3 regions of the Pseudomonas sp. AS2.8 genome follow, and region 2 is predicted to be linked to each of the others. Evidence: predicted binding sites of a transcription regulator. Region 2 holds the regulator's gene; each other region holds the start of a gene.
The links. The regulator LexA, encoded in region 2, represses DNA repair genes until DNA is damaged. The targets are predictions, from matches to a motif close to CTGTNTNNNNANACAG.
Positions count from the first base shown of each region.

Region 1: imuA (translesion DNA synthesis-associated protein ImuA) is a predicted target of LexA. The motif match lies at 1,945-1,960, and genes of this name have one in related genera.
Region 3: recN (DNA repair protein RecN) is a predicted target of LexA. The motif match lies at 1,454-1,469, and genes of this name have one in related genera.

Region 1 covers NZ_JACHVV010000002.1:415,852-419,124, forward strand. Annotated here, with positions in the region: gene FHR73_RS08940 (DNA polymerase Y family protein) at 1-1,278, opposite strand, end outside; gene imuA (translesion DNA synthesis-associated protein ImuA) at 1,286-1,900, opposite strand; gene lpxO (lipid A hydroxylase LpxO) at 2,023-2,922, opposite strand; gene FHR73_RS08955 (DUF4124 domain-containing protein) at 3,101-3,273, shown strand, end outside.
Region 2 covers NZ_JACHVV010000001.1:63,203-66,475, reverse strand. Annotated here, with positions in the region: gene nagZ (beta-N-acetylhexosaminidase) at 1-452, opposite strand, end outside; gene FHR73_RS00290 (TetR/AcrR family transcriptional regulator) at 533-1,243, opposite strand; gene lexA (transcriptional repressor LexA) at 1,479-2,090, shown strand; gene sulA (SOS-induced cell division inhibitor SulA) at 2,272-2,772, shown strand; gene FHR73_RS00275 (hypothetical protein) at 2,839-3,075, opposite strand; gene FHR73_RS00270 (DUF6586 family protein) at 3,206-3,273, opposite strand, start outside.
Region 3 covers NZ_JACHVV010000007.1:8,194-11,466, reverse strand. Annotated here, with positions in the region: gene dnaK (molecular chaperone DnaK) at 1-670, opposite strand, end outside; gene grpE (nucleotide exchange factor GrpE) at 764-1,327, opposite strand; gene recN (DNA repair protein RecN) at 1,494-3,161, shown strand; gene fur (ferric iron uptake transcriptional regulator) at 3,225-3,273, opposite strand, start outside.

The DNA.
Region 1 (3,273 bases), on a different contig from region 2:
TTCGATGCGTTCAGGGCCGGCGAGGACCCGTCTCGGCTGACCATCGAGCGGGCGCGGTTCGCTGAGCAGCCAGCCCGGACGCAGACCGGGCAACGCGGTCTCCGGGTGTCGTTCCTGGCGCCAGACCAGGGCGCGCTCGGGACGGTGATCCGCCTGGATGCCAAGGCCGAGTACCGCTGCTTCGCCCAACCGCGCACGCAGGCGCTCGCGCAGCACCTCCCAGCCCACGGCCTGGGCAGGGCGTTCGTCGAACAGGCCATGGCGCTCCGGCACGAAGAGCGGCAACTCCTCGCTTTCCAGGCGCAGCGCCAGTACCGGCGCCACCACCTGCAGCTGTTCGAGACGACCACGGGTGAACTCGAACAGCAGGGCAGCATCGCGCTCGGGCGCCAGCAGGCCGATGGTGAGGGCGGTGGCCGGACCCTGGCGATGCTCCAGCCAGAGCAGGAAGCGCTGCACGCCACGGTCGCGACTGGCCAGCCAGGCGGCCAGGTCGGCGGTGAGGCGACGCAACGGGAACAGCAGGGCCTGGTGGGATTCCACCTCGAAATTGAGCTCCACCCGCGTCACGAAACGATCGGGGGGTCGATAGAATTCCAGCGCCAGGCTGCGGCTGCCCCCCAGCAGATCCAGCTGCTGCAGGAGCTCCGGGGCGAAGCGCCGGGCCAGGGCGGCCCTGGGCAGGGCCTTGAGCTGTTCCAGGCGGCGGATACCCATGCGTGCCAGCGCCTGGGCCTGCTGGGGGGCGAAACCGGCCCGCTCCACGGGGAGTCGATCGAGCAGGCGCGGCAGCTCATCGGCGGAGGCGGCCAGGCCATCGGCGACATTGGTCAGCACCCGCGCCGCCACCGGATTGGGTGCCAGGGCCAGCCGATGGCGAAAACCCAGGTCCTGGAGTTCCTCGCGCAGGCGCCGTTCCAGCCGCGGCCAGGGTCCCAGCAGCGGCAGGCTGGACTGCACCTCCAGCAGCAGCGCCCGGGGGTAGTGGCGACTGACCTGGGAGCTGAAGCCATAGCCCCAGGCCGCCAGCAGTGTCTCGGCCGTCTCGATGAGCGCCGGATCGTGCTCCTGCTGCTCGAAGTCGCGGGTCAGGGCCTGGGCGGCGGCGAGGGTCAGGCCCGGGCGCAGCCCCAGCGCCCGGGCGGCCGGATTGACCGCCTGCAGCAGACGACGGTGCGCTGGTCCGGAGAGCAGCACCAGCGGCTGCTCCGGCTGCGGATGACGGCGCAGCACGGCATCCAGCGCCAGCTGCGGAAAGAGGATGCAGGCCCAGCGCATGGCAAGCTCAAGCGCCGCCGGCCAGATCGAGCACGCCGGGTTGGCCGCCTCGGCATTTGCGGATGTGCAACCGTTCCAGGGGGGCCCGGAGTTCCAGGCGCAAGGCCGCTGGCGAGGGATTGTCCAGGGCAGCGGCCGGACGCAGGGCGAAGGCCAGGGTGCGACCGCTCTCGGCGGCGACCTGCAGCCGGCGCAACTGGCGGTCGTCGGCGCGCTCGGGCCAGCAGAGCACCGCGCCAAAGCACCCCGAACGCAGGCATTGCTCGGCGGCCCAGAGCACCTCGGCGCCCTGGGCGCGGATCACCACCAGGGAATCCAGCGCCACGCCGGCCGCCTGCCAGGCCAGGGGATAGGGCAACAACGGCGGCGCGATCAGGGCGATGCGCTCGGCAGCCTGGCTCAGGCGCGCCAGGGTCGGCCAGAGCAGCCGCAACTCGCCATGACCGGGGCCGGCGAGCAGCAATTCGGTGAGGGCCGCCTCGGGCCAGCCGGCGCCAGGCAGATGGGCATCCAGGGCAGCGACCCCGGTGGGCTGGGCACTGCGCCGGGCCTCGGGACTGGTCTGCCCCTTCCACAGGCGCCGCTCCTCGAACAGCCGGGCCAGGCTGGCGCCGCCGCTCATGCCGCCAGACCTGCAGGGGTGTTGTCCATGGCCATCGCCTCTATCTGTATATGCATACAGTATTAGAGGCGATTCGCATCGGGGTCAAGTCGAACCGCTGTCCACGTCGATGAAACGGCTGGTCAGATCCAGATCACCACGCCGACCAGCGCGGCCAGCAACAGCCACTGTTCGAGGTAGTAGCGGAAGCGGTTGCGCTTCTTCAGCGCCTTGCCGCGCTGGCGGATGCGATAGAGGTGCCGGAAGGCGCGATTGAGGCCGCCAGTCTTGTCGCTGGCGTCATTGGGCGAGGCCGCCGAGGCCAGCAGGGTGCCGCTGACCCAGCGGTTGAAGACGCTCGCCCAGCGATAGCGCAGCGGCCTTTCCACGTCGCAGAACAGGATGATGCGATCCTGGTCGGTGGTGTTCTCGGCGTAGTGGATGAAGGTTTCGTCGAACACCACCGCCTGGCCATCGCGCCAGTGATAGCGCTGGCCGTCCACCTCGATGAAGCAGCGCGGATCGTTGGGCGTGGCCAGGCCCAGGTGATAGCGCAGGGAGCCGCCATAGGGATCGCGATGGCGCACCAGTCGCGACCCGGGCGGCAACTCGGCGAACATGGCTGCCTTGACCGTGCCGATACCGCGCAGCAATTCGGTGGTCCTGGGGCACAGCTGCATGGCGGAGGGATGGCTGTCGCCGTACCACTTCAGATAGAAGCGCTTCCAGCCGCTCTTGAAGAAGGAGTTGAAGCCCGCATCGTTGTGCTCGGCGGATTTCTTGATCTGGCCAGCGCGCAGCAGGTCGAGGGCCTCGTCGCGGATCAGCTGCCAGTTGTCCTGCAGCACCTGAAGTTCGGGAAAGCGCTCCACGGCATGGTAGGGCGCGTTGGGCACCCGCGAGGTCAGGAACATGAAGGTGTTCAACGGCGCCAGAAAGGTTGAATGGTCACTGAGCTGACGCAAAAAACGATGGCGCACCCGGCCGCGCAGGTGCACGTACAAAACACAGAGAAAAAAACTGCCGATCACGAACCACTTCACGTGTCGCTGCCCTGGAAAGAATGTTTCAGGATGTTATACGCCTCACCGGGATCAGGCCTAGCTCTTGAGGTCTGACCATTAGCCGCAGGCTTGATCGGGAAAGCCTGCCTCCCCTGGGAGCCCTGGCGGGCATCTTGTATCCTGCAGGTGACAATTCGAGTGCCCGGAGGGCCTCATCATGCGTTCGCTGTTCTATGGCCTGCTGCTCGCCAGTGGCGTCGTGGCCGCTCAGGATGTCTACAAGTGCGTGGACGACCAGGGCCGGACGACCTATACCCAGGGCGCCTGCCCGACGAATAGTCAGATCACCACCATTCCGCTGCAGAGCCTGCCCGAGAGCAACGGCTTCAC
Region 2 (3,273 bases):
CCCATGCCGGCGATGAAGGCGCTGCCCAGCTCGATCACCTGCTCGGCGCTGCCGAAGGAACGAGCGCCTATGACCTGGCTGCGCCCATGGTCGACGTCCAGCACCGGGGCGAAGCTGAAGTCCAGCCCCACCGCCAGGATCTCGGTCGCCATCAGCCAGCCGCAGAGTCGGGCCAGTTCCGCGCTGTCCGCGCGACCGCCCAACTGCCCCATGGCCGGCAACCGCACCACGTCGCGGCGCAGCCGCTGCACGCGACCGCCTTCCTGGTCCACGGCCAGCAGCAATTCTGGTCGCACCGCGCGAATGGCACGGCACAGTTCCCGTACCTGACCCGGGGTTTCGATGTTGCGGGCGAACAGGATCAGTCCGCCCACCTCCGGCTGGCGCAGCAGCTGGCGATCCTCGGCGGTGAGCCAGGTGCCAGCGATATCGACCATCAGGGAGCCTTGCATGGGTACCTCGTCCGAATGCTCCGGCGCACGGCGCCGTGAAAGGGACGCAAGCTTACCCCAGGCACCGCCGGCCTCGCAGCCTAGTAGCTCTCGACCGTCTCCGCGACCACCGGCCGCCGTGGCCGATACTGCGCCTGGGCCAGCTCCGGCGCGTGCATCGCCGTAGGGGCGCGCATCCCGCTGGCGAGGAAAGGCACCATCAGTCGCAGCACCTGATCGGTATGGGTATCGACGCCGAAGTCGTTTTCGCCGATCGCCCGCAGCGCCTTGATGCCGGACATGCTGAACACCGCCGCGCCCAACATGAAGTGGGCGCGCCAGAACAGCTCCAGGGGTGGAATCTCGGGAACGGCTCGATTCACCAGCAGCAGGAAGCGACGGAAGGCGCGGCCGTAGGTCTGTTCCAGATACTTGCGCAGGTGGCCCTGGCTCTGGCTGAAGGCCAGGCCCAGCAGGCGCATGAACACCGAAAGGTCATTGCCATGCCGCGGCTTGATGGCCAGGGAATGATCCACCAGCAGATTCAGCAGCGCCTCCAGGCTCACGTCCTCGCCCTGCTTCGGCTGCCACTGATCGAGGTCCCGCTCCAGGTTGAAGCAGAAGGGATCGAGAAAGCGCGAGAACACCGCCTGGATCAGGGCCTTCTTCGAGCCGAAGTGATAGTTGACCGCGGCCAGGTTGACGGCGGCCCTGGTGGTGATGAGTCGCAGCGAGGTCTCGGCAAAGCCGCGCTCGGCGAACAGCTGCTCGGCCGCATCCAGAATGCGCTCCACGGTATCCGACTGCGCCATGACCTTCCTCGATAGATGAATTCCGTTTGAAACATATGTTTCAAACGCCATCCAAGTCAATCACGGCCTGGATTCGAGGCGTCGGCACCATGGCGTGAAAGGCCCACCGATCCCCGACCTGGAGGCTGATCGCGGTGAATCCGGCCTGTCGTCCGAAGGCCTGGGCGGCGGCCTTGCCTACCACCCTGAGTTACTGTATATAATCACAGCATCATTAGACGACGCGACGTGCATCATGCTGAAACTGACACCGCGACAAGCCGAGATCCTGGCCTTCATCAAGCGTTGCCTCGAAGCCAATGGCTTTCCGCCTACCCGCGCGGAGATCGCGCAGGAGCTTGGTTTCAAATCACCGAACGCGGCCGAGGAACACCTCAAGGCCCTGGCGCGCAAGGGCGCCATCGAGATGACGCCGGGCGCCTCCCGGGGCATCCGCATCCCGGGGCTGGATGCCACGCGCAAGGCCGACGAGAGCCTGCCGGTCATCGGTCGGGTCGCCGCGGGTGCGCCCATCCTGGCCGAACAGAACGTCGAAGAGAACTGCGCCATCAATCCGGCTTTCTTCCAGCCGCGTGCCGACTACCTGCTGAAGGTCAAGGGCATGAGCATGAGAGACGTCGGCATCCTCGATGGCGACCTCCTGGCGGTCCATGTGACCCGTGAGGTGCACAACGGCCAGATCGTCGTGGCCCGGGTGGGCGACGAGGTCACCGTGAAGAGATTCAAGCGCTCGGGCAACCAGGTCACCCTGCTGGCAGAGAATCCCGAGTTCTCCCCTATCGAAGTCGATCTTTCCACCCAGGAATTCGCCATCGAAGGGTTAAGCGTTGGCGTCATCCGCCGCTAACGTCTAAGGCTGGCCTTCGGGCCAGCCGTTATCACGCCTTTTGCCTTACGCCGAAGTCTTGATCGGGGGTATCTGTTCGCGCTCCGGAAAGCGCTCAAGACCAGGCTGAGCACAGTGACGTCATGTATCCGTGGTACATGACCTCGAGTGGATTTGATCGAGTCGCCTCTAGGAGGTCGCCATGCAATTTCCCCTGATGTTCGATGCACCGCGCTCGCCCGTTCAAGAGCTGGATCTGGCACCCGAGCTCCTGCTGCAGGAGCTGACCGCCTTTCTACCCAAGCCCGGCAAGCCGGCACGGGAGCTGCCGGCCGCCCCGCTGCCAGACACCTTCAGCGAGATGTCCCTGAATGGTAGCCAGGAGCAGTGCCTGCAGTTGCTGGCACCCATCCTGCGCCAGCTGAGCGACAAGGACGATGCCCGCTGGCTGACCCTGGTCACGCCGCCGTCGCTGCTCAGCAACGCCTGGCTGCGCAGTACCCATCTGAATCCGGAGCGCGTGCTGCTGCTGCAGACGCCGAGCGCCGCCAAGACCCTGCAATTGGCTTGCGAGGTGTTGCGCAAGGGGCAGAGTCATACGGTGATCAGCTGGTTGCACGACCTGAGCGATGCGGGCAAGCAGCAACTGGCACGCGCCGCCGCCCAGGGTCACAGCCAGAGTCTGAACGTCAGGTTCGCGTAGGAAGCAGGCGCCGATACGGCCTGTGAGGGCGGCATTCCACTATGGAATGCCGGATCGAGAAGAGTATCAGTGCAGGACGCGCGGTTGATCGTCACGCTGGAGGCTGTCGCCTTCGGCCAGTCGACCGGCCATCTGCACGCCCAGGTTGAACATGGCCTTGGCCACCTCTATCTGCTGTCCATGCAGGAAATCCTTGGCATCGCTGGAGAACTCCAGGGTAACCAGAGCTTCCTCGTCGTCCGCACGGCGCAACACGATGCGACCATCGGAGAGTTCAACGATTTCCAGGTAGGCAGTAGTCATTCAGTATCTCCACAGCTAAGCGGATAGTGTAACAGCGTGGGGTCTGAGAGGCTGACTTGCCTGAGCCTTTTTCGACGGTCTGCAAGGCTATCGTCCTGACGGCCTCTGCGGCGTTGCAGCGGGTGGCGATTTACCACTCGGTCATGGCGCCGCGAAATCTGAGCGCGGTCTGCTTGAGACTTTCACGCCAGGCTTCCA
Region 3 (3,273 bases), on a different contig from region 2:
CGCCATTGGTGGCCAGCACCTCGAACTGATGCTCACCGTCGACCTCGGCGATCTCGATGACCGAGACGTCGAAGGTGCCGCCGCCCAGGTCATAGACGATCACGGTGTGGTCGCCCTTGGCCTTGTCCAGGCCATAGGCCAGGGCAGCCGCGGTGGGCTCGTTGATGATGCGCTTGACGTCCAGACCGGCGATGCGGCCGGCATCCTTGGTAGCCTGGCGCTGGCTGTCGTTGAAGTAGGCCGGCACGGTGATGACCGCCTCGGTCACGGCTTCGCCCAGGTAGTCCTCGGCGGTCTTCTTCATCTTCTTCAGGACTTCGGCAGACACCTGCGGCGGCGCCATCTTCTGGCCCTTGGCCTCGACCCAGGCGTCACCGTTGTCGGCCTTGACGATCTTGTAGGGGACCATCTCGATGTCTTTCTGCACGACGTTTTCTTCATAACGCCGACCGATCAGACGCTTGACCGCGTACAGGGTGTTCTGCGGATTGGTCACCGCCTGGCGCTTGGCCGGCTGGCCGACCAGGGTCTCGCCATCGTTGGTGTAGGCGATGATGGACGGCGTGGTACGGGTGCCTTCGGCGTTTTCCAGCACCTTGACGTTACCGTTTTCGAGGATCGCGACGCAGGAGTTGGTCGTCCCCAGGTCGATACCGATGATCTTGCCCATGTAGTCTTCTCCAGAAATCTCAGATTCCGCGCGGCCCGCTCAGGGGGCCTTTGATGTTCGCTTGCCTACCAGATGGGGCCGAGCGAAAGAATTTCAAGCCTTTTCGTCGATGCTCGGCTGCTGCGCCGCAGGTGCCTTGCTGACTACCACCATCGCCGGCCGCAGCAGGCGACCATTGAGCAGATAGCCCTTTTGAAACACCTTGAGCACGCTGCCCGGCTCGGCGGTGGCGCTCTCCTCCATGGCCATGGCCTGGTGGTGCTCCGGATTGAAGGGCGCGCCGTGGGGATCGACGGCCTCGACCTGATAGCGCTTGAGGGTGTCCTGCAGCATCTTCAGGGTCAGCTCCATGCCTTCACGCATGGGCTTGAGGGTCTCGTCGGTGGCGTTGGACAGCTCCAGGCCACGCTCCAGGCTGTCGAGCACTGGCAGGAGATCGCCGGCGAATTTTTCCAGCGCGAACTTGTGCGCCTTCTCCACATCCTGCTCGGCGCGGCGACGCACGTTCTGCAGTTCGGCGACGCTGCGCAGCGACTGGTCCTGGGCGGCGGCAAGCTGCTCTTCGAGCGTGGCGACGCGGGCGGCGAGATCCTCGTGCTGGACGTCGCCCTGGGTGGCTTCGTGCTCGGGGGTCTGGGAGTTCTGTTCGTCGGCCATGGAGTCCTCCTGTGATAATGCCGGTAGGCGCGCCCTCTAATGGACGATGCCCTGATCGATGGCGCCTATATGGGGCCGCCGGCCGGCGCTTCAAGAGCTGTATGGATTGCCAGTGCCCTAGAGGCACTGTATAAACAACCAGAAAACCGCTTTCGGAGATCGTCGCATGCTGGTGCATCTGTCCGTCCGCAACTACGCCATCGTCGAACACCTCGACCTCGACCTCGAGCGCGGCATGACCGTGATCACCGGCGAAACCGGCGCCGGCAAGTCCATCATGCTCGACGCCCTCGGCCTCACCCTGGGCGATCGCGCCGACAGCGATGCGGTCCGGCCCGGTGCCGACAAGGCCGATGTCCTGGCCAGCTTCGACACCACCGACATCCCTGAAGCCCGCCAGTGGCTCGCCGAGCGCGACCTGGAGCAGGACGGTCCCTGCCTGCTGCGCCGCGTCATCACCCGCGAAGGGCGTTCGCGTGGCTATATCAATGGCTCGCCCTGCCCGCTGGCGGATCTCAAGACCCTCGGCGGTCTGCTGATCGACATTCACAACCAGCACGAGCACCAGTCGCTGCTCGGCCTCGACACCCACCGCCGCCTGCTGGACGAATACGCCGGCGCGGGCGAGCTGGTCCGCCAGGTGCAACTCGCCGCCCAGCGCTGGCGCCAGGTGCGCCAGACCCTGGAGCGTCTGACCCGCAATGGCGACGAGCAACGCGCCCGTCACCAGCTGCTCAGCTATCAGCTCGAAGAACTCGACAACCTCGCCCTGGCCGAAGGCGAGCTGCAGGCGCTCGAGCAGGAGCAGAGCGATCTGGCGAGTGCCGAGCACATCCTGCTGGCCTGCCGCCAGGCCATGGATCTCTGCACCGAAAATGAGCAGGGCAATGCGCTGTCGGCACTCAATGCCAGCGTCGCCCGCCTGACCGCCTTCGACCGTCCCCCGGCGCAGATCCAGGAAGCCAGCAACCTGCTCGCCTCCGCGCAGATCCAGATCGAGGAAGCGATGAATGAACTCAATCGCTTCGTCGATCATTTCGAAGCCGATCCGGAGCGCCAGCAGGCGGTGCAGGAGCGTCTCGACAGCGTCTACAGCCTCGCCCGCAAGCACCGCGTGCAACCCGAGGCCCTGCTGGAGCTGCACGAACAGCTGCGCAACGAACTGCAATCTCTGGATGCCGACGACGTTGCCCTGGAGCGCCTGCAGGAAGAGCTGGCCGCCTTCGAGCGTCACTACCAGGAGAAGGCCGGCGAATTGAGCCGCCTGCGCGAGCAACGGGCGCCGGAGCTGGCTGCAGCGGTCGAAACCGAGATGCAGCGCCTGGGCATGCCGGGAGGCCGCTTCAGCATCACCCTCACACCGGGCAGCACCGGCGAGCCCCAGCCGCTGGGCAACGAGGGCGTCGAATTCCGCGTCAGCGCCAACCCGGGCCAGCCCCTGCGCCCGCTGGCCAAGGTCGCTTCCGGTGGCGAACTGTCACGGATCAGCCTGGCCATCCAGGTCATCACCGCCCAGACCTCGCGCACGCCCACACTGGTATTCGACGAGGTGGACGTCGGTATCGGCGGCCCGACCGCCGAGGTGGTCGGCCAACTGCTGCGGCAACTGGGCGAGCGCGGCCAGGTACTGACGGTCACCCACCTGCCCCAGGTGGCGGCCCAGGGTCATCAGCATCTGTTCGTGCACAAGGAGCGCGGCACCGATGAGACCCGCACGGCGGTTGCCAAGCTGGACCGGGCACGCCGTGTGGAAGAGGTGGCGCGCATGCTTGGCGGTGTCGACCTCACCCGCGAATCCCTCGCCCATGCCCGAAAGCTGGTGGTGAGCCGCTAGACGCAGGCTGCCAAAGGACATGAAAAAGGCGACTCGGAGGTCGCCTTTTTCATGTCTGGATTTTCACTTGCGCTGACGGATGTACAGCACGAGGTTGTGATCGACCAGCTCG